One region of the Bacillus cereus group sp. BfR-BA-01316 genome, then DNA from elsewhere that is predicted to be linked to it. Evidence: riboswitches for the same ligand, from Rfam matches in the RefSeq annotation. Region 1 holds a riboswitch; each other region holds the start of a gene.

Region 1 (5,207 bases):
CTTGCAAGAAACTAACAGGCTTTTGACCATCAAATCCGATAGCACCGTAAGCAAAATCATGAACAACTAATATGTTATGTTTATTAGCAAAATGAATGGTTTTATCAAAGAATTCTTTTGATGCTGTAGCACCGGTAGGGTTATTTGGATAGTTTAAAAACATTAACTTCGCTCGCTGGGCAACAGAGTCATCAATTTTTGTATAATCCGGTAAAAAATTATTTTCTGCAATAAGCGGCATTGTTTCAAAGTGCGCTTTTGCTAAAGAAACTCCGGATAAATAATCTGGATAGCCTGGATCAGGAACCAGAATGGTATCACCAGGGTTTGTAAAACAAATTGGTAATTCTACTAATCCAGCTTTTCCACCAAACAAAATAGCAACTTCAGTTTTTGGATTTACTACTACATCATATTCACGCTGATAGAAGGCTGCTACGGCTTCTTTTAGGCTTTCGTGTCCGCGAAATGGCGGATATTTATGATGAATGCTCTTTTCGGCAGCATCTTGTAAAGCTTTTACGATATGCTGCGGTGTTGGTTGATCTGGATTACCTTGACCTAGATTAATAACATCGTGACCAGCTGCAACGACTTTGTTAACTTTTGCAACAAGTGAAGCGAAAAATTGTGTTGGCAATGATGTTACTACTTTGGAAGGTTGAAATAATTTCATACTTTCCACCTCTTTTGAAAGTTGTTACAATTCTAGTGACAAATGATATAATCTTTCCAGTATTTTGTAAAGAAAAAATTAAGAATGGGGCGGACAAAATGAAAGTCGCATGTATTCAAATGGATATTATCTTTGGAGATGTAGAAAAAAATATTGAGAATGCTAAAAGTAAAATAAACGAGGCGATGAAGGAAAGACCAGATATTATCGTCTTACCAGAATTATGGACAACAGGATATGATTTAACAAGGCTTTCTGAGATTGCAGATAGGGATGGATTGAAAACGAAAGAAATGTTGAAAGAATGGTCGAAACAATATGGTGTACATATTGTTGGTGGTTCCATAGCAAAGCAAACAGAGCAAGGTGTTACAAATACGATGTATGTTGTAAGCCGCGAAGGACAGCTAGTAAATGAATATAGTAAAGTGCATTTATTTCAGCTTATGGATGAACATAAATATTTAGTAGCGGGTAATGGTACGGGTGAATTTACGCTAGATGATGTAGAGTGCGCTGGCACAATTTGTTATGATATTCGTTTTCCGGAGTGGATGCGTGTTCATACTGCTAAAGGTGCAAAAGTTTTATTTGTTGTAGCAGAATGGCCATTAGTACGTTTAGCGCATTGGCGTTTGCTTTTACAGGCGAGAGCAGTTGAAAACCAGTGTTATGTTGTAGCATGTAATAGAGCCGGAAAGGATCCGAATAATGAGTTTGCAGGTCATTCTTTAATTGTGGATCCTTGGGGAGAAGTTGTAGTAGAGGCAGATGAAGAGGAATCTATTTTATTTGGGGAGCTGAAATTAGAAAAGATTAAAGAAGTTCGTAAAGGAATTCCAGTTTTTGCAGATCGCCGCCCAGAATTATATAAATAAAATATTGACAAGTGATTTTTATTCTTGGTATATTCTTCATCATAAAGTTAAAAATTCGAAAAAATTATACAACTCTTATCAAGAGCAGGTGGAGGGATTTGGCCCGATGAAGCCCAGCAACCGACCGTAATACCATTGTGAAATGGGGCGTTTATTACGCCAAAAGGCACGGTGCTAATTCCAGCAGAAAGTAAACTTTCTGGCAGATAAGAGGGGAGAAGATAAACTTCAAACCTCTTTCTTCGTGGAAAGAGGTTTTTCTGTGCTAGAAAAACCTCTGAATTAAAAGGGGGAGAAGACGATGGGATATTATTCATTAACAGAAGAAACAGCTGTACACTACGCAAAAGAACATGGATACTTTGAAAAGAAAGCGAATGTAATCTGCCATGAAATTGGAGATGGCAATTTAAATTATGTATTCAAATTAGATGATGGAGAGAAGACAATTATAATAAAACAAGCACTTCCATATGCGAAAGTAGTTGGCGAGAGCTGGCCATTGTCAATAAAAAGAGCAACGATTGAAAGTAAAGCACTGCAAATTTTTGCGAAGTATGTACCGGAATACGTTCCAGAAGTATACAGTCATGATGAGGAGTTGGCAGTGACAGTAATAGAAGATTTATCAAGACTAACGATTACAAGAAAAGGATTAATAGATGGAGAAGAGTATCCTCTTCTATCCCAGCATATTGGTCGCTTTCTAGCACATGTTTTATTTTATACTTCAGATTTCGGCGTACGTTCAGAAGAGAAAAGAGTGTTAGATAGTGAATTTGTTAATCCAGATCTTAGTAAAATAACAGAAGATTTAGTGTTTACAGATCCGTTTGGTCATTATGATACGAATGATTATGAGCCAGAGTTACAACTAACGGTTGATGAACTGTGGAGTGACAAAACTTTAAAATTAAAAGTAGCACAGTATAAGTATAAGTTTTTAACGAGAAAAGAAGCGCTCATTCATGGGGATTTACATACTGGTAGTATATTTTCATCGCCTTCTGAAACGAAAGTAATTGATCCAGAATTTGCAACGTACGGTCCATTTGGATTTGATCTTGGTCAATTTATTGCAAATTTATTATTAAATGCGTTATCGCGTGAAGAGGAAAAAAGAATTGTGCTATTTTTCCATATCGAGAAAACATGGAGTTATTTTGTAGAAGCTTTTACAAAGCTATGGATTGGAGAAGGTGTAGAAGTATATACGAAAGAGAAACAATGGTTACCAATTATTTTGCGAAATATTTTTAGTGATATTGTTGGATTTGCTGGATGTGAACTTATTCGTAGAACAATTGGTCTAGCACACGTAGCAGATTTAGATGAAATATCAGATAAAGAAAGAAGAATTCAAGCTAAAAAACAAGCACTTTATTTAGGAAGAGAACTATTAAAATATGAATCAAAGAGTGCAGATATACAACTGTTCCGAACATTATTTCAACATACAATTTCAGGAGGCGTAAAGGCATGAGTACAATCATTACTGTTCCGAGATCAGTAAGTTGGAAAGGAGATGCCATTGCGGTATTAAACCAAACAAAGTTGCCACATGTCACTGAATACAAAACATTAACGAATGTTGAAGATGTATGGAAAAGTATCATTATGTTAGAAGTACGCGGAGCACCTGCAATTGGAATTGTAGCTGCGTTTGGTTTGGCGCTTGCGGCAAAGAAATACGATGCTACAAATATCGATGAATTTCAAAAGAAGTTTAATAGAGATTGTAACTATTTAGGGACATCACGCCCGACGGCAGTCAATTTATTTTGGGCAATTGATCGCATGAGAGAAGCTATACGAGGGATTGCTACAATAAAAGAAGCACAAAAAATATTAGAAGAAGCACTTCGTATTCAGCAAGAGGATGAAAAGGTATGCCGAAGTATTGGAGAACATGCTTTAACATGTTTTAAAGACGGTGATAAAATTTTAACAATTTGTAACGCTGGAAGTATTGCAACTGCTAGATATGGAACAGCATTAGCCCCATTTTATATTGGGAAAGAGAAGGGCGTGCGTTTACATGCGTATGCGTGTGAAACGAGACCGGTTTTACAAGGTGGTCGTTTAACGACATGGGAATTGAAGCAAGCAGACATTGATGTAACGCTTATTACGGATAATACTGCAGCACATGCAATTCGAACGAAAGAAATTAATGCGATTATCGTAGGGGCAGATCGAATCGTTGAAAACGGTGATACTGCTAATAAAATAGGAACATTAAATTTAGCTATATTAGCAAAGTATTTCGGTATCCCATTTTACGTTGCAGCTCCGTTATCTACGTTTGATATTACGAAACAAACAGGTGCTGAAATTGTTATTGAAGAAAGAGATGAAACAGAAGTTACGAAAATTTTTGGGAAACAAGTGGCGCCAATTGGAACGCCTGTATTTAACCCTGCATTTGATGTAACACCGCATGAATTAATTACAGGAATTATAACTGAGAAAGGTATTTTACGTGGAGATTATAAGCAAGAAATTACATCATTATTTGAAAAAACAAGCTAATCACAAATAGCTTGTTTTTTTATGCCTAAGATTCTCTGTTCCTCTTATTTATGTAATGAAGGGAGGAGAGAAGGATGGAAGAGTGGATCTCGATGATAGGTAATGTGGGGTTTCCAATTGTTGTAACAATATATTTACTACATCGTATTGAAAGCAAATTAGACGGAGTAATTGTTGCAATTGAGAAACTCCCTCAACAATTACTAAAGTATGAAGATCCTCGCGATAGAAAGTAAAATAAAGTTTGCTCTTTGTGAGCAAACTTTATTTTTTATTGAGCAGTATATCCACCATCAATAACGACAGCTTGACCAGTAATGCCTTTTGTTTTTTCACTCGCTAAAAACATAGCATAATCAGCAATTTCTTGTACTTGTAATAAGCGCTTTTGTGGTACAAGTGGATAAATAACATCTTCTAAAACATTTTCAAGTGGTACATTTCGTGTAGTAGCTAAATCCTCTAGTTGATTACGTACAAGAGGGGTATCGACATAACCAGGACAAAGGGCATTTACAGTAATACCATGGGTAGCACCTTCTAAGGCCGCAACTTTTGTTAATCCAATTACGCCATGTTTTGCACTATTGTAGGCAGCTTTTCCAGCGAATCCGACAAGACCGTTAATAGAAGCGACGTTAATAATCCGGCCATATTTTTGTTTTTTCATAATGGGAAAAGCATGTTTGATGGCGATAAATGGAGCGATTTGCATAATTTTAATAAGAAGCTCGAATTTCTCAGTTGGAAAATCTTCAATCGGTGAAACATGTTGCATTCCTGCATTGTTAATTAATACATCTAATGAACCGAAATGACTAACTGTTTGAGAAAGTGCTGTTGTAATTTCTTCTTCGGATGTAACGTCACATTTTAAACCGATAGCTTGAAATCCTTCCTTTTGTAATTGTTCAGCAGCTTCTTTTGCACGATCTTCAAGGCGATCACTAATGACAACTTTCGCACCTTCTTTTGCAAAAGCACTACCCATTTCATAACCAATACCGCTCGCAGCACCTGTTAAAAAGACAACTCGATTTGTAACCATGATGAAAAACACTCCTTCATAATAAAAGTTCTCTTATTGCTCTATTTAGAGAGGTGATAATGAAATTCCTGCA
Region 2 (5,207 bases), on a different contig from region 1:
TTAAAGCCATTGCTCTAGCAATCCCAATCCTTTGCTGTTGCCCGCCGGATAACATTGCCGGATAAAAATCTTCTTTACCAGCTAAGCCTACTTGTTTTAATATTTCTCTCGCTATTCCCTTTGCCTCTTCTTCACTTTTTTTCTGTACAACCGTTAATGGCGTTGTAATATTTTTCAATGCTGTTTTATTTTTAAATAAATTGTAGTTTTGAAAAACCATAGCTGTTTTTTGGCGTAATCGTATTATTTCTTTTTTATAAAGTTTTTTCGTATGAATCTCTAAATCTTCAATTCTAATACTCCCATCATCCGGTTGTTCTAATAAATTCAAACATCTCAGCAATGTCGATTTCCCTGAACCAGAAGGTCCAATAATTACTACCACTTCCCCTTTTTTCACAGCAAGTGAGATCCCTTTTAGTACTTCATTATTTTTATAGGATTTATACAAATCACTTATCTCAATCACATATATCACCTCATTTCTGTTATAGATACGGTGCGTCAAGTTTCTTCTCCAACTTTTTCTGTCCCCAGCTAATTACGATTGTAATAACCCAATACACAATCGCTACCGCTAAATAACTTTCCATATAACGATACGATTGCGCCGCTAGCATTTTCGCTTGCGCTAAAATTTCAGCTACCCCAAGTGCAAAAGATAACGAAGATTCTTTTAACAATCCAACAAAATTATTTCCAAGTGACGGCACAGCTACACGAATAGCCTGCGGAAAGATGATTTGTCGCATCGCTTGTGCTTTTGTCATTCCTACGGATAAACAAGCATCCATTTGTCCTGATTCTACAGCATTTAATGAACCTCGAATTATCTCTGACAAATAAGCAGCATTATTTAAACTGAGACCAATTAAAGTTGCTTGCATAGCTGTAAGTACTGTAAAAGTCGGAAATATTTGTGGCAATCCGAAATACAACACAAACAATTGAACTAATAACGGTGTTCCTCTAAAGAAAGAGATATACACCCTTGCAATTGGATATAACAATTCCGTTTTGTTTTTTGTAATGATCGCCAGGCCAATCCCTATAACGAAAGAAATAATCATTGAAACAACAGTAATCCCTAAAGTTATGTATACATACTTAAATAATTGCGGAAAACTTTCTAAAAAATACGCCACATCAAATTTCACTTTGCTCCCCCCTTTCTAGACAAAAAACTCTTCTTACACATATAAGAAGAGTTGAATGTTAATCCATTTCCCCCATCTCCCAAACGCCTCATACGTTTGCTGGAATTAGCACAGTACTTTTATAGCCTGTTGCTGAGATTTCATCGGGCCAGTCCCTCCATCTCTCTTGATAAAAAACTAATAAATTTTTCCATTTATTAATTTGTTATTATGAAGAATACAGTTAAATCATAACAATATCAATAGGAAAACTAAGAATTAAATCTACACTTTTTTCGAACATACAAACAATACACCACCAAAATTACTATTCTTAATAAACTGTACACAAAAAGCCGGTACTTCTAACAAACTTAGAAATACCGGCTTCAAATCTTTTATTCTTATAGCTTATGATATTTATCTCATCTTATGTACTTCAGCAACTAACTTCCCGCCCTGTATGCCCATATAAAGCTTAACAGGAGCATCATTCGTGTTTTCAAATACTAAGTCTAAATATGGATACGCAATTGTAGCATCTCTTCCTTGTGGTACATAACCTACTGTTTTAGAATGTGTAGTTCTCTCTACCATTTTCAAACCAGCTTGATCTGCTGCATTGAATAAAGTAGATGATGTTTGACAAACGCCACCACCATAACCATCTACTAATTTACCATCTACAATTTCTTTTCCTAATTGGTACCCTTTATCTGGTGTTGTATCTCCAATTAGTGCATTAAAAGAGAAACGGTCTCCTTTCGCTAAAACAACTCCACTTACGCTCTGAGCAGATAAACGAATATTCTCAATACGACCACCAGTTGAACCACCTAAATTCGTTTCATACCTACCAATTACAGTACCACTGCCTTGCGCATCACTTAATGTTGCAGTAGGTTTTTTCTCCACAATTGGTAACTGATAAGTAGAATCCCACATACCTACATTTAATAATTTGTCTACTAACTCTTTTTCCATTAATTCATAAGAAGGCTTTCCTTCTTGCCATGATCCATCAGGCGCTATACGTGAAGGGACCATCTTTTTGTCGACGCTTTTCCCGACTTCACCTGCAACCTTCGTTACCGATTTTTTGAATTTCGCCTCATCTTCAAAATAACCTAAACTCGATAAGTCTATTTTTTTCACTTCAGTACCAGTACGCCCATCCACTAAGCTAATTGAATCCTGTACATCAGCCTTAGCCTCTACAACGTTCCCACCAAAATCACTTACTAATGCCACATCACTTACTTTTGTGCCACAACCACTTACTACAGCTACGCATAGCACCCCTACTAATATACCCTTTATTTTTCGGAACAATATACTCTCTCCTTTTCCCCAACATTATTTCTTATGTATTATTTCATTTTATGTATGTTTTGTTACAATCATTTTACAATATATTTAGAAAATGTTACAAGTTGTTTTTTACTCTATTTAAATTACTCTTTTCTTTTGTAAATGTCTATACATATTTATATAAATTTTCGAGTTTGATAAGATTGTAACTTTTATGCAACCTATTTCTATCCAGTATATACCATTCGACAGATGAAATACAAATGTAAAACTCTTTCATTTCACCTCTCTATTCACCTGCATGCTTCAAAAACCGTAATACCGATTTCTCATATGTGATCATTATTAAACAACTTAAACCGAGTTTTTATAGGTAAAAACAATTAATCCCTTCAGCGTATATAGGTATTTGCCGTGCCACTACTCCGCTTTTGCACATACATTATGGTGAATTTAACCTAATTATAAAGAAATGGAGGATGTTTTTATGTATCCCTACAATCCTTATGATCCATATAACCAATATGGTTACCAACCTCAGTATGATTTACAGGCACAATACCAACAATATATAGATCCAACAGAGCAAATTAATCCATATGATTCAAATCGCCAATTTCAACTTCCAATCTCTTTCCCTGGTACTGGAAACCGTCAATTAGAAAGACGAGTAAATGAGCTTGAGCAAAGAGTACGTCAACTAGAAAACACAGTTGAGCGTCATACGCGTAGATTAAACCGCTTAAATCAGCGTTTACGTACAGTAGAAAATAGACTAAACATACCATTTTCAGCATTAGAAGACGGATTTTAATTTCGAAAATAACAAATATATAAGGAAGGGACTCCCCCTTCCTTATATAAATTGACGAAAGTTTTTTCCATCTCTATACTGATAAGAGTTAATGAAATGAAACAAGGTGATAAATATGGATTTTGAAATAAATTTTCTTTCCTTTTATGTAGTACAAGTAGAAGGAAAAGGTGAAGCAATTGATAAACGCTATAAACATTTTCAAACATTAGATGCTGAAGAGTATGAAGATAGCTCTTTAAAAGAATTTTTGAATGGTGAATTATTAAAAATTTCAAAGCGAAAAGTAGAACGTCACGCAAAAACAGAACAAGCCCCAACAAAGATTGGTCGCTTTATTGTAGAAGAAGGGCACGAACTTGATTCAAACCCTCATTATAACTTATTTAATCGTATTCGTTTTGCAGAAACAAAAGAAAACTTCAAAGATATGAGCGAACCTCTCGTTTATACATACCTTGACACAAGCGCTGTACGTGGTGGTGTATTTTTAATCGCTCAAGCAAAACTACGCAAATACTTTGATGATCCATTCGTATTCGTAATGAAATGTGACTTCGAACCAAAGGTTGCTTCCATTTCTGATGAATCAACGCTTATTCGTAACGTTGAAATGGCCATCACAACAAAGAATATGAAATCTATCCAATATCCATACATGCCTGAAGAAGGTATGGTGGAGCCTGGCGAACTAAAAATACACCAAGCATCACACGCCCGTTACTTTGAGGACTTCTTAAAATTCGTCGAGTACGAACGCTCTATGCCTGAAATTATGAAAACACAAGTAATGGACATGGTATACGACCAAATTGAAGATGTATTTGAAGAAGGTACAGAAGAACGCGAACAGTTCGACCAAGCAATGGAAGTATGGGCTGCCAGTCCGAAACGTGAAATTATGGAACAATTTTCAACAGAAGAAGTAATGGAAGCTACTGCTCAAATCGTCGAGCACGCCCCTGAGGTGGAATTAAAGCTAAAAGCAGATCATATCTCTGTGAAGGCTTTGCTGGCTGATTTCGGAGACCTAATACATATTGCAAAGGTAAACGACCGCTATGTATTAATGATTGAGGCTGATACACTTACGTTTGAGAAAGGCTTCTCTCCAATTGAGTTTCTGAAGCCAGATGAATTGCAAGACGTGATTGAGCGGATTGAGAAGAAGCAACAGTATGAGTATGATCCGAGCGGGATTGAATAGAACTCTTTTATAAACAGTGACTAATAAAGTGTTTATAATATCAATTATGTGTTCACAAGCGTGACCACGTTTGTAAACATCCAGTACTAAAATTCTTGGTTCCAATATTAAATAAATGCTTCCATATAACTATTTTTTACTGAGCGCTTTTAACAAGCGCTCTTTTATTTTGGTCACATTTATGCATCTATTTGGTGGTCACTAAAAGTATATGGGTACTAAAACTTTCTACTATTTGAGTTTTTGAAGCCGGATGAGTTGCAAGACGTGATTGAAGAACTTCAACAAATTTCCTGGTGGGACTGGGATATATCTACTATCACGGCGTCTTTACATTTTCTTCTTTCAGATAATGTCAGTGAGTTTATTCGAGAATATAAAGAGTGATCAACTCACTTAAAAAGTAAATACTAAAAAACTCCTATATCTATAAATGGAATAGGAGTTTTTACATTGCTCACTAATAAATTCTCCTTATAAAAAGAGGACTAGCCGTAGATACCGTAATACGTTTACTTTACCTTTCCCTCTTTCTCCAGCTTCTTCATCTCAGCCAAATACTTCAACTGCCGCTCCGCTTTTCTCACCGCCGTAGGAAAGTGTTTTTTCAGAAGTTCTACTGCAGATTCACTTATATAATATCTTTCCGTTATACTTTCCCACGTGTCACTACTTTCGAATGCACTCCATACAAAAGGACGCTCTGTATTTTTTCTCATTTCTTTAAATACCCATTTCC
Region 3 (5,207 bases), on a different contig from region 1:
CAAGAATCTTTCCATATCTTCTATTTCATCACGATCAGGGTCTGCCATACAAATATCAATAATATGAGCATTTTTCTTCACTTGCGCTCTTGCCACTTCAGCAGCCTCTTCAAATTTCCCTTCTGCTACTAATCTTTTAAACTTACGCGAGCCAATTACATTCGTCCTTTCTCCAACAAATAAAGGCCTCATAGAATCATCGTATTGTAACGCTTCTAGCCCACTAATTCCATGTCCAACCCTTTCATGATGCTCACGAGGATTAATCGAGGCAAGCGCTAATTTCATTGCACTTATATGTTCTGGTGTTGTGCCACAACAACCACCAATAATATTAATCCATCCTTCTTCAGCAAAACGCTTCACTTTTTCAGCAAGTGACGCCGGAGATTCATGATAATGCCCATCTTCATCAGGAAGACCAGCATTTGGATAACAAGAAATATAACACTCCGATAAATCAGATAGAGAACGAATATGTTCCCTCATAAATTCCGGACCAGTAGCACAGTTTAATCCAACCGATAACGGCTTCATATGCTCTACCGATAAATAAAAGGCTTCGATCATTTGACCCGCTAACGTCGTTCCCATCGGTTCAATTGTTCCGGAAATCATAATGGGTACTATTTTGTTTAGTTCTTCAAACGCCGATTGAATTCCAAGGTAAGCAGCTTTCACATTACGCATATCTTGACTCGTCTCAACGAGCAATACATCAACTTCTCCTCTTAATAACCCTCTCACTTGCCTTGTATACGCTTCGATTAACTCTTCAAAAGTCACACCGCCTGTAACACTAATTGCTTTCGTTGTTGGTCCCATTGCTCCCGCAACATACACTTCTTTCCCGCTTTCTTTAACCGCTTGCTTCGCCAAAAACGCTGCCCTTTCGTTTAACTCTTCATCTAAATGAGACAATGCATAATCACTTAATACAATATTCGTCGCGCCAAATGTATTCGTTTCAATAATATCGGCGCCAGCCTCAATATAGGCTTTATGAATATTTAAAATAACGTCTGGTCTTGTTTTCACTAAATATTCATTACAACCTTCGTATTCTTCTCCTCCGAAATCTTCTGCCGTTAGATCTTCTTGCTGAATCATCGTTCCCATTGCACCATCTAATATTAAAATTTCATGTTGTAATCTCTCTTCTATTCGTTTCATCAATTAATACCTTCTTTCACTTCTTGCTTTTCTCTCACATATTTCACGAGATGTTCTGTAATTTCATATTTTAAAAACGGTGTAATAAGATAAATACCGTTAAAGTATTTCATCGCCGCATCGATCAATTCTTGTGAAATACGAATTCCTTCCTCTATGGCTGCCTCTTTCGTTTCATGTCCATCCATTCTTTGTCTTATCTCTTCAGGGAGAGTAATACCTGGCACTTCAAAATGAAGAAAATCTGCGTTCAGCTTACTTACTAACGGCATAATTCCAATAAAGATAGGTTCTTCCAAATGCTTTGTCGCTTCGTATACTTCTTTAATTAAAGCTACATCATAAATTGGCTGAGTTAAGAAATATTCTGCTCCAGCATCAATTTTTCGTTCCATTCGTTTTACCGCTGCTTTTAAATGCCTTACATGAGGATTGAATGCCCCTCCGACAGAAAATCTTGTTGCCGGACCAATTGATTTCCCTAAAATAGAGCGACCGTCGTTCATCTCTTTAATCATTTTAATTAGCTCTATAGATGACAAATCATATACAGAAGTTGCACCTGGAAAATCACCAACGCGCGCTGGATCACCAGTTAAAGCTAACACTTCCTCCATACCTAATGCTGATAATCCAAGTAAATGAGACTGCAGTCCAATGACGTTATGATCTCTACACGTTAAATGCGTCAATACCGGAATATCATGCTTCGTTAATAATGCACCCATAGCCATATTCGAAACGCGAGGAGATGCTAATGAATTATCTGCTAGAGTAATAGCATCCGCTCCAGCCCTTTTCAGTGCTCTTGCCCCTTCAAAAAATCGCTGCGTGTCTAAAGTTTTCGGTGGATCTAATTCCACTACAACTGTCGTTTGTTTCTTTGCCTTCTCTGCGAGAGTAACATGAGCTCTCGAACGCTTCTCATGTGTATGGACCACTGTAGGCCTTTGAATCGTCTCCTTTGCTATTACAGGTACAACATTTGCAATAGCACGTTTCATTCCTTCAATATGTTCCGGGGTAGTACCACAACAACCACCTAATAAACGAATACCTTGTTCAATAAATTTTGGTGTCATCTCTTCAAAATATGCTGGACTTCCCTCATATACGTAACGCCCCTCCACATAATTCGGAAGACCTGCATTCGGATATGCTGATAAATAGCCATTTTGAGGAATCGATATCATTTTGAAAGCTTCCGTCATATGAAGTGGCCCCAGTTGACAGTTCAATCCAACAACATTGGCACCGTAATCTAAAAGCTGTTTTAATATTTCATTGACATCATTCCCATTTTGAGTCGTACCTGCCTCATGTAACGCTAACTGAGCAACAATCGGAATATTCGTTTGTTTACGCAATACTTTAACGGCATGCAATAATTCAAATTCATCATAAAAAGTTTCTAATAGTAATCCATCAACCTGTTCTTCTAGTAAAGCACCTGCCTGCTCAAGTAACATAAATTCTCGCTCTATATCAGTCGTTGTAACAGCACCAATATGTTTCATACCTCCAATTGTCCCTAAAATTGCATTCCGCTCTGTTACCGATGCTTTCGCAATATTCACTGCCGCTTTATTAATTTGGACAACTTGATTTTCTAGACCATACATGCGGAGTTTCGCTTCATTCGCACCATACGTATTCGTTTGAATAACATCCGCTCCAGCAGCTACATATTGTTTATGGATCGATATAATTAAGTCCGGATCAGACAAATTCAATTCTTCAAAACTACTTTGTAAACCATGCGAATGTAATAAAGTTCCAACTGCTCCATCACCTATTACAATTCCTTTTGATAATAAATCTAGTAATTTCACGAATCTCCCTCATTTCTATCAATATAAAAACCCCCTCTTCACTTTGAAGAGGGGGACATAATTGTTCCTCCTCTTATTATGCAAAACACACGTTTTGCAGGTTTTAGCACCGTTTCAAACATTTAGTTTGCAGGTTGCCGGGTTTCACAGGGCCTTTCCCTCCACCGCTCTCAATAAGAGTTTGTCTTTATTATTTTATTTATGTAGCTAAAAGGAAATACGTTCCCCTTTTAACAATGTCTGTTAATTTTTTAATAAATTTAGCATGCACAAAAATAAAAGTCAATGACACTTGCGGAAAAATAAAAATAATTTAAAATAAAGTTGCAATTCAATTATCTTTTGTTGTAAAGTTAAAAACATAATAAAAATTTCATACGAACATTCTTATCTAGAGAGGTAGAGGGACTGGCCCTATGACGCCTCAGCAACCATTAACATTCATTCGTTAATAAGGTGCTAATTCCAGCAAATTGTGAAAGATTTGACAGATGAGAAGAAGACTCTATTCAAACCGAAAGCCTTCTTCTTAGAAGGCTTTTTTTATTTTAAATTCACTTAGTCGTTCACTTTAAAAAGGGGGAATTTTCACATGTCAACAATCGAAACAAAACTAGCACAAATCGGGAACCGTAGCGAAGCTACAACAGGAACTGTTAATCCACCTGTTTATTTCTCAACTGCTTATCGTCACGAAGGAATTGGTAAATCTACTGGCTTTGACTATTCAAGAACTGGAAATCCGACTCGCGGTCTTTTAGAACAGGCAATTGCAGATTTAGAAATCGGTGAGCAAGGGTATGCCTGTAGCTCAGGAATGGCGGCTGTCCTCCTTGTCCTTTCACTATTCCGTTCCGGAGATGAGCTTATCGTATCTGAAGACTTATACGGAGGAACATATCGTCTATTTTCCGAACATGAAGACAAGTGGAATATTCGATGTAGATACGTAGATACACAATCTATTAAACAAATTGAGCAAGCAATCACATCTCAAACGAAGGCTATTTTCATAGAAACACCGACTAATCCATTAATGCAAGTAACTGATATCGCCAATGTAGCAAGTGTAGCGAAAAGGCACGGACTACTTCTTATTGTAGATAACACGTTCTATACACCTTATATACAGCAACCATTAACAGAAGGTGCAAACATCGTCCTTCATAGCGCAACTAAATATTTAGGCGGGCATAACGATGTACTAAGCGGACTTGTCGTTGCGAAAGGGAAATCTCTTTGCGAGGAGCTTGCTCATTATCATAATGCCTCTGGTGCTGTCTTAAGCCCGTTTGATTCATGGCTATTAATTCGAGGCATGAAAACTTTAGCACTTCGCATGAAACAGCATGAAGAAAATGCTCATGCAATTGTTGCTTATTTAAATGATGAAGATGGTGTGACAGATGTATTTTATCCAGGAAGAGGTGGTATGATTTCATTTCGCCTTCAAGATGAAACTTGGATTAATCCTTTCTTACAATCTTTATCCTTAATTACATTTGCTGAAAGTCTTGGCGGCGTCGAAAGTTTAATGACTTATCCAGCAACGCAAACTCATGCCGATATTCCTGAAGAAGTTCGAACAGCACGTGGTGTGTGTAATCGTCTTCTCCGTTTTTCAGTCGGCATCGAAAATAGCAATGATTTAATTCAAGACTTAAAGCAAGCAATTAAAATTGTAAAAGAAGGTGTAAGAATATGAGTTATTCCATAGATACGCTTTTACTGCATAATCAATACAAGCATGACACACACACAGGAGCTGTTAACGTTCCCATCTATAACACATCAACATTTCATCAGTTTGATGTAGATGCTTTCGGAAAGTACGACTATAGTCGATCTGGAAATCCGACACGTGAAGCTCTTGAAGATATCATTGCTTTATTAGAAGGCGGGACAAAAGGATTCGCCTTTGCATCAGGTATTGCAGCAATTTCTACTGCATTTCTCCTTCTTTCACAAGGCGATCACGTACTCATTTCAGAAGACGTATATGGAGGCACTTACCGAATTATAACTGAAGTTCTCTCCCGTTACGGTGTTTCACATACATTTGTTGATATGACCAATTTAGAAGAAGTGAAGCAAAATATTAAATCGAATACAAAGCTCTTTTACATCGAAACACCTTCTAATCCGCTATTAAAAGTCACGAATATTCGTGCCGTTTGTGAATTAGCGAAATCAATTGATGCT
Region 4 (5,207 bases), on a different contig from region 1:
CGATAAAGTAATGAGCTATGTTGCAATTGGTAAAGAAGAAGGTAAAATCGTATCAGGTGGCGAAGGAGACGATTCTAAAGGCTGGTTCATCCAACCAACAATCGTTGCTGACGTTGCAGAAGATGCTCGCTTAATGAAAGAAGAAATCTTCGGGCCAGTAGTAGCATTCTGTAAAGCAAAAGACTTTGATCATGCACTTGCAATTGCAAACAATACAGAATACGGTTTAACAGGAGCAGTTGTTTCTAACAACCGTGACCATATTGAAAAAGCACGTGAAGACTTCCACGTTGGTAACTTATACTTCAACCGTGGATGTACTGGTGCAATCGTAGGTTACCAACCATTCGGTGGCTTTAACATGTCTGGTACAGACTCTAAAGCTGGTGGCCCTGATTACTTAGCACTTCACATGCAAGCAAAAACTACTTCTGAAACTTTATAAGAAATAGTAGAAGAGATCTTCACAGTCTGTGAAGATCTCTTCTTTTTGAGAAACTCTCTATAATAGAAGCTAGTTAATTTGAACCGAGAAATATTTACCAAATATTACTATGTGTTATTTAAAACCAGCTAAACCCTATTAATATCGGGATAAACATGAAAATAGAAACAAAACAACGAGAAAAATTGACTTATTAGTCATATTTTTTAGTATTCATTTTGAGAATTTCCTGTATAATACAATTTGAAAGAAAATCTATGGTTCGACAAGAGAACACTCCTTTCGGTTTTGCTAACTGAAAGGAGTGTTTTTTTAGGTGGTTAAAAATTCTTCGGTACTCATTACATTTGCATATACTACATTTAAACTCGCTAAAATTGCATTGTGAATATAAACAGCTGGTATAGTAGCGTTTTTAAATGAAAGATCTTTTGTCGCACAAGCATCGTGTATAACGGTACAATGAAAGCTAAAATCAAAAGCAGCCCTTACTGTAGCATCAATACACATATGGGTCATCATTCCGCAAATTACGACGTGCTCAATTTCTGAACGTTGTAATCGCTCTAGAAGGTCAGTTTCTCGAAAGCTATTTGGATAGTGTTTCAGTATAACAGTTTCCTTTCTAAGTGGACGGACATTTTCGTGAATATGGACACCTTCTGTATTGGGTAGGAAAAAAGTAGCGTCATTTTTTATAGCTACATGTTGGATATGAAAAATAGGTTCGTTTCTAATTCTAAAATGTTGTAGTAGCTGACTAGCATATTCACTTGCTTCTACTGGATTACGTAATTCCATCTTTCCATTTGGAAAATAATCATTTTGAATATCGATGAGCAAAAGGGCTGTTTTCATATATTTATCTTCCTCCGATTTCATATTCAAATACTGTTATTCAATTAGTAGAGAAGATTCTCCTTTTTAAAAGTATGAGTGAGGAGGATTTTACATAACTATAAAAATTACTATTGTATTGTGATTTTTTATTTGAAAATTTTAATAGAGGGATAATTAATGTTTTTCTAAAAAATGTATTGACTCTTATTATTCTGAGTTCTATAATGACAATTAAATCGATACACTCTTATCCAGAGAGGTGGAGGGACTGGCCCTACGATACCTCAGCAACGGGTTTTTTAATACCGTGCTAATTCCAGCAAGCCTATAAAGGCTTGGAAGATGAGAAGATGTGAATGAGTACATATATAAGTGCTCTCCTTCTTATCTTTATTACTGATAAGAAGGAGAGCACTTTTTATTTTATCTCGAAAGCTCTACTTCAAGTTTTTACAGCATATAGGAGGGAAGAAAATGATTTCTTTTAACAATGTAAGTAAAGTATATGAATCAGGCGGACAATCAGTTCATGCCGTGGAGGATGTAACGTTGTCAGTTGAAAAGGGCGAAATTTTTGGCATTATCGGATTTAGTGGTGCAGGGAAGAGTACGTTATTACGTTTAGTAAATATGTTAGAAAGACCAACTGCAGGAACAATTTCAATAGATGATAAAGATATTACATCATTATCGGCGAAAGAATTACGGAAACTAAGACAAAGAATTGGAATGATTTTTCAAAGCTTTAATCTATTTAATTCAAGAACGGTGTTTGGGAACATTGCTTATCCATTAAGGTTAGCGAAATTGCCGAAGAATGAGATAAAAGAAAGAGTGAATGAACTACTAAAATTTGTTGGTTTAGAAGATAAAGCGAACTATTATCCAGAACAGTTATCAGGGGGGCAAAAGCAGCGTGTTGGGATTGCAAGAGCACTTGCGACATCACCAGATATTCTCATATGCGATGAGGCAACATCAGCTTTAGATCCGGAAACAACGACAGAAATTTTAAATTTATTAAAGAAAGTAAATAGAGAGTACAATTTAACGATTCTACTTATTACACATGAAATGCACGTTGTGAAAGAAATTTGTCACCGTGTAGCCGTTATGGAAAAAGGAAAAGTAATTGAAGAAGGAAAACTGTTTGATGTTTTCACACAACCAAAAACAAAGACAACTCAAAATTTTGTACGCTCTGTTATTAATGATCACTTACCAGAAAGTGTTCTAGCGAAAATTCAAAACGGAGGTCAGATTTATCGCCTGACTTTTACTGGGGAAGAGACAGGGCAGCCTGTACTATCATATATTGCGAAAAACTATAACGTCGATGTAAATGTTCTTTACGGAAATATTATTGAACTCCAAAATGTGCTATTTGGAAATCTTCTTGTAGAACTACAAGGTGAACAGAAAGAAATTCAAAAAGCATTACAACATCTAAGACTGCAAGTACAGCTGAAGGAGGTGGAAGCTCATGCGAGTTGATTGGAGTATATTTTGGCCTCGCATATTAGATGCGACAGGGGATACCCTCTTAATGGTAATTGTAACCCTTATATTTGCTACAATTCTTGGTATACCTCTAGGTTTACTTTTATACGTAACGAGAAAAGGAAACTTTTTAGAAAACAAATGGGTCTTTTCTATTCTTAATATCGTAATTAATACAATTCGTCCGGTTCCATTCATTATCTTTTTAGTAGCTTTAAGTCCGATAACAAGAAGTGTTATTGGAACGACGATTGGAACAGCAGCAATCTTCCCAATGACGTTAGTTGCATCAATTGGTATTGCTAGAATGGTTGAAACAAATCTTGTTTCTGTTCCGAAAGGGGTAATTGAAGCAGCACAAGCAATGGGCGCTTCACCACTTAGAATTGTTTTTGAAATCCTCGTGCCAGAAGCTTTAGCACCATTAATCTTAGGTGTCACGTTTATGACAGTTGGTTTAATTGAATTTTCTGCAGTTGCTGGGCTTGTCGGTGGTGGCGGTCTTGGTGACTTAGCAATGACATATGGTTATCAACGCTTTGATACGTCAGTTATGTTCGTAACGGTCGTTTTACTTATTATTCTTGTACAGGTAGCTCAAAATTTAGGAAACTACTTTGCGAAAGTCTTTTTACGCAGATCATAAAAAGGAAGAGGGGAAAAGAAAATGAAGAAAATTTTAGCATTTGCATTATCAGCGATTGTAGGAATTACAGCCTTAAGCGGCTGCACAGGTGGAGACACAAGTGCAGGAGCGAAAGAGAAAGTAGTTCGCGTAGGTGTAACTGGAACAGATGGAGACGCTTGGGAAATTTTAAAGAAAAAAGCTGAAAAAGAAGGAATTAAAATTAAACTGGTTGAGTTCTCTGATTACACAACGCCAAATAAAGCGTTAGCTGATGGAGATATTGAACTAAACTCATTTCAGCATATTGCTTTCTTAGAGCAATTTAAGAAGGAGCATAAGATAGATATTACAGCAGTTGGTACAACGCAAATTGCACCGATGGGCTTATACTCTGAAAAATATAAGAAAGCAAATGAAATCCCAGATGGTTCAGAAATTGCTATTCCAAATGATCCAACGAACCAAGCGCGTGCATTAAAACTTCTTGATGCAGCTGGATTATTAAAGCTTAAGAAAGATTTCGGTCTATTTGGAGATCCAAGCGGCATTGCTGAAAATCCGAAGAAGTTAAAGGTTACACCGGTTATCGCACAGCAAACACCTCGTGTGTTAAAAGATGTAGCGGCTTCAGTTATTAATAATGGTGTTGCTGGTCAAGCTGGATTAGACCCAGCGAAGGATCCAATTTTCTTAGAAGATCCAAAAAATACAAATGCAAAGGCCTATATTAATATTTTCGCAGCTCGTACGAAAGATAAAGATGATCCAACACTGAAAAAAGTAATTGAACTATATCATTCAAAAGAAGTAACAGATGCAATTAAGAAAGAAACAAATGATGGTTCAATTTCAGTAGATCTTTCACTTGATGAGCTTGAAAAAATCGTAAAATAATTATTGGGTTTAACGGCTAACAGTAGGAACCCCTCCACTGTTAGCTCGTTCAACATATAATCTACTTAACAAACAAAACCCTAATTCTGTACCTTCCAATTTTGTATAACATAGAATCCAATGTTTGTTAAGTAGAGTGATGGATCAGGAGTTTTCCTGGTCTTTTTTTATTTAAAACAGTTAGCTAATAATAAGGTAATCCAAATTATGATTGGGTAAGAGAGTAAACTGAAAATGAGTGTAATTGCTAAATTCCTTTTATTGATTAAGCATTTTTCTGATGAAAAGAAGAAAATAGAAAACAGAATAATGGAAGTTGCTGATATTACACCTGGATTATAAGAACGATAAATGAAATACAAGATAATATGCTGAACGGCGTTAAAAAAGATACAGCCCTGTATAAAAATGATCCAGTAAATAGAAGATATGATGCTTAATTGATATAGAAAGACTATGATTAAGACAAAGGTTGTTAATATGGAAATTGCAATGAAAAATTGTTGGCTAGTTATAAGATGAATTGAAAATTGATTAGCAAGATATTGTGGCATCTGGAAAGCTTCTTCAAGGTTATGAATGAAAAATAAAAAGGGGATTAGCCAGATTGTACGAGTAGTGACATGTCTTGCAGAAGATGTTTTCATCAATTTACATCAGCTCCAATAAAGGGATAGAAAGCCTATAAGAAAAGGCTTTCTACAAGGGTATAGTTATTCAATGATGATGCTCTTTAAATTACCTTCAGGTTGCGGTTGTTCTTCCGCAAAAGAAGAGAGCTCCTCCTGTAAAATGTTTAGTGCTTGCTTAGCTGATTGCTGAATCGGATTTGGTAGCTCTTCTAATATACGTATACCGACTTTTATTTTTGTACGAATTACCTTTCTTAGTAGTTCATCA

What was found. Region 1 has a riboswitch for S-adenosylmethionine ahead of mtnK (S-methyl-5-thioribose kinase). Riboswitches for the same ligand answer to the same signal wherever they lie in the genome.
Positions count from the first base shown of each region.
Region 2: linked by a shared signal. The riboswitch ahead of MR071_RS06445 (amino acid ABC transporter permease) and the one ahead of mtnK (S-methyl-5-thioribose kinase) in region 1 are both predicted to bind S-adenosylmethionine.
Region 3: linked by a shared signal. The riboswitch ahead of MR071_RS02270 (bifunctional homocysteine S-methyltransferase/methylenetetrahydrofolate reductase) and the one ahead of mtnK (S-methyl-5-thioribose kinase) in region 1 are both predicted to bind S-adenosylmethionine.
Region 4: linked by a shared signal. The riboswitch ahead of MR071_RS10455 (methionine ABC transporter ATP-binding protein) and the one ahead of mtnK (S-methyl-5-thioribose kinase) in region 1 are both predicted to bind S-adenosylmethionine.

Region 1 covers NZ_JAKUGX010000007.1:143,311-148,517, reverse strand. Annotated here, with positions in the region: gene MR071_RS08805 (pyridoxal phosphate-dependent aminotransferase) at 1-676, opposite strand, end outside; gene MR071_RS08800 (carbon-nitrogen family hydrolase) at 691-1,554, shown strand; SAM riboswitch class I at 1,627-1,767, shown strand; gene mtnK (S-methyl-5-thioribose kinase) at 1,856-3,037, shown strand; gene mtnA (S-methyl-5-thioribose-1-phosphate isomerase) at 3,034-4,086, shown strand; gene MR071_RS08785 (YvrJ family protein) at 4,161-4,322, shown strand; gene MR071_RS08780 (3-hydroxybutyrate dehydrogenase) at 4,358-5,134, opposite strand.
Region 2 covers NZ_JAKUGX010000005.1:127,314-132,520, reverse strand. Annotated here, with positions in the region: gene MR071_RS06450 (amino acid ABC transporter ATP-binding protein) at 1-469, opposite strand, end outside; gene MR071_RS06445 (amino acid ABC transporter permease) at 489-1,157, opposite strand; SAM riboswitch class I at 1,227-1,333, opposite strand; gene MR071_RS06440 (VanW family protein) at 1,557-2,468, opposite strand; gene MR071_RS06435 (hypothetical protein) at 2,935-3,261, shown strand; gene MR071_RS06430 (DUF3900 domain-containing protein) at 3,377-4,468, shown strand; gene MR071_RS06425 (exonuclease) at 4,981-5,207, opposite strand, start outside.
Region 3 covers NZ_JAKUGX010000002.1:108,965-114,171, forward strand. Annotated here, with positions in the region: gene metH (methionine synthase) at 1-1,173, opposite strand, end outside; gene MR071_RS02270 (bifunctional homocysteine S-methyltransferase/methylenetetrahydrofolate reductase) at 1,173-3,005, opposite strand; SAM riboswitch class I at 3,076-3,185, opposite strand; SAM riboswitch class I at 3,390-3,503, shown strand; gene metI (cystathionine gamma-synthase/O-acetylhomoserine thiolyase) at 3,598-4,710, shown strand; gene metC (cystathionine beta-lyase) at 4,707-5,207, shown strand, end outside.
Region 4 covers NZ_JAKUGX010000010.1:24,697-29,903, forward strand. Annotated here, with positions in the region: gene pruA (L-glutamate gamma-semialdehyde dehydrogenase) at 1-445, shown strand, start outside; gene MR071_RS10450 (cysteine hydrolase family protein) at 758-1,327, opposite strand; SAM riboswitch class I at 1,530-1,634, shown strand; gene MR071_RS10455 (methionine ABC transporter ATP-binding protein) at 1,760-2,779, shown strand; gene MR071_RS10460 (methionine ABC transporter permease) at 2,769-3,431, shown strand; gene MR071_RS10465 (MetQ/NlpA family ABC transporter substrate-binding protein) at 3,453-4,307, shown strand; gene MR071_RS10470 (HXXEE domain-containing protein) at 4,475-4,957, opposite strand; gene MR071_RS10475 (DUF3926 domain-containing protein) at 5,021-5,207, opposite strand, start outside; gene MR071_RS10480 (ArsA family ATPase) at 5,205-5,207, opposite strand, start outside.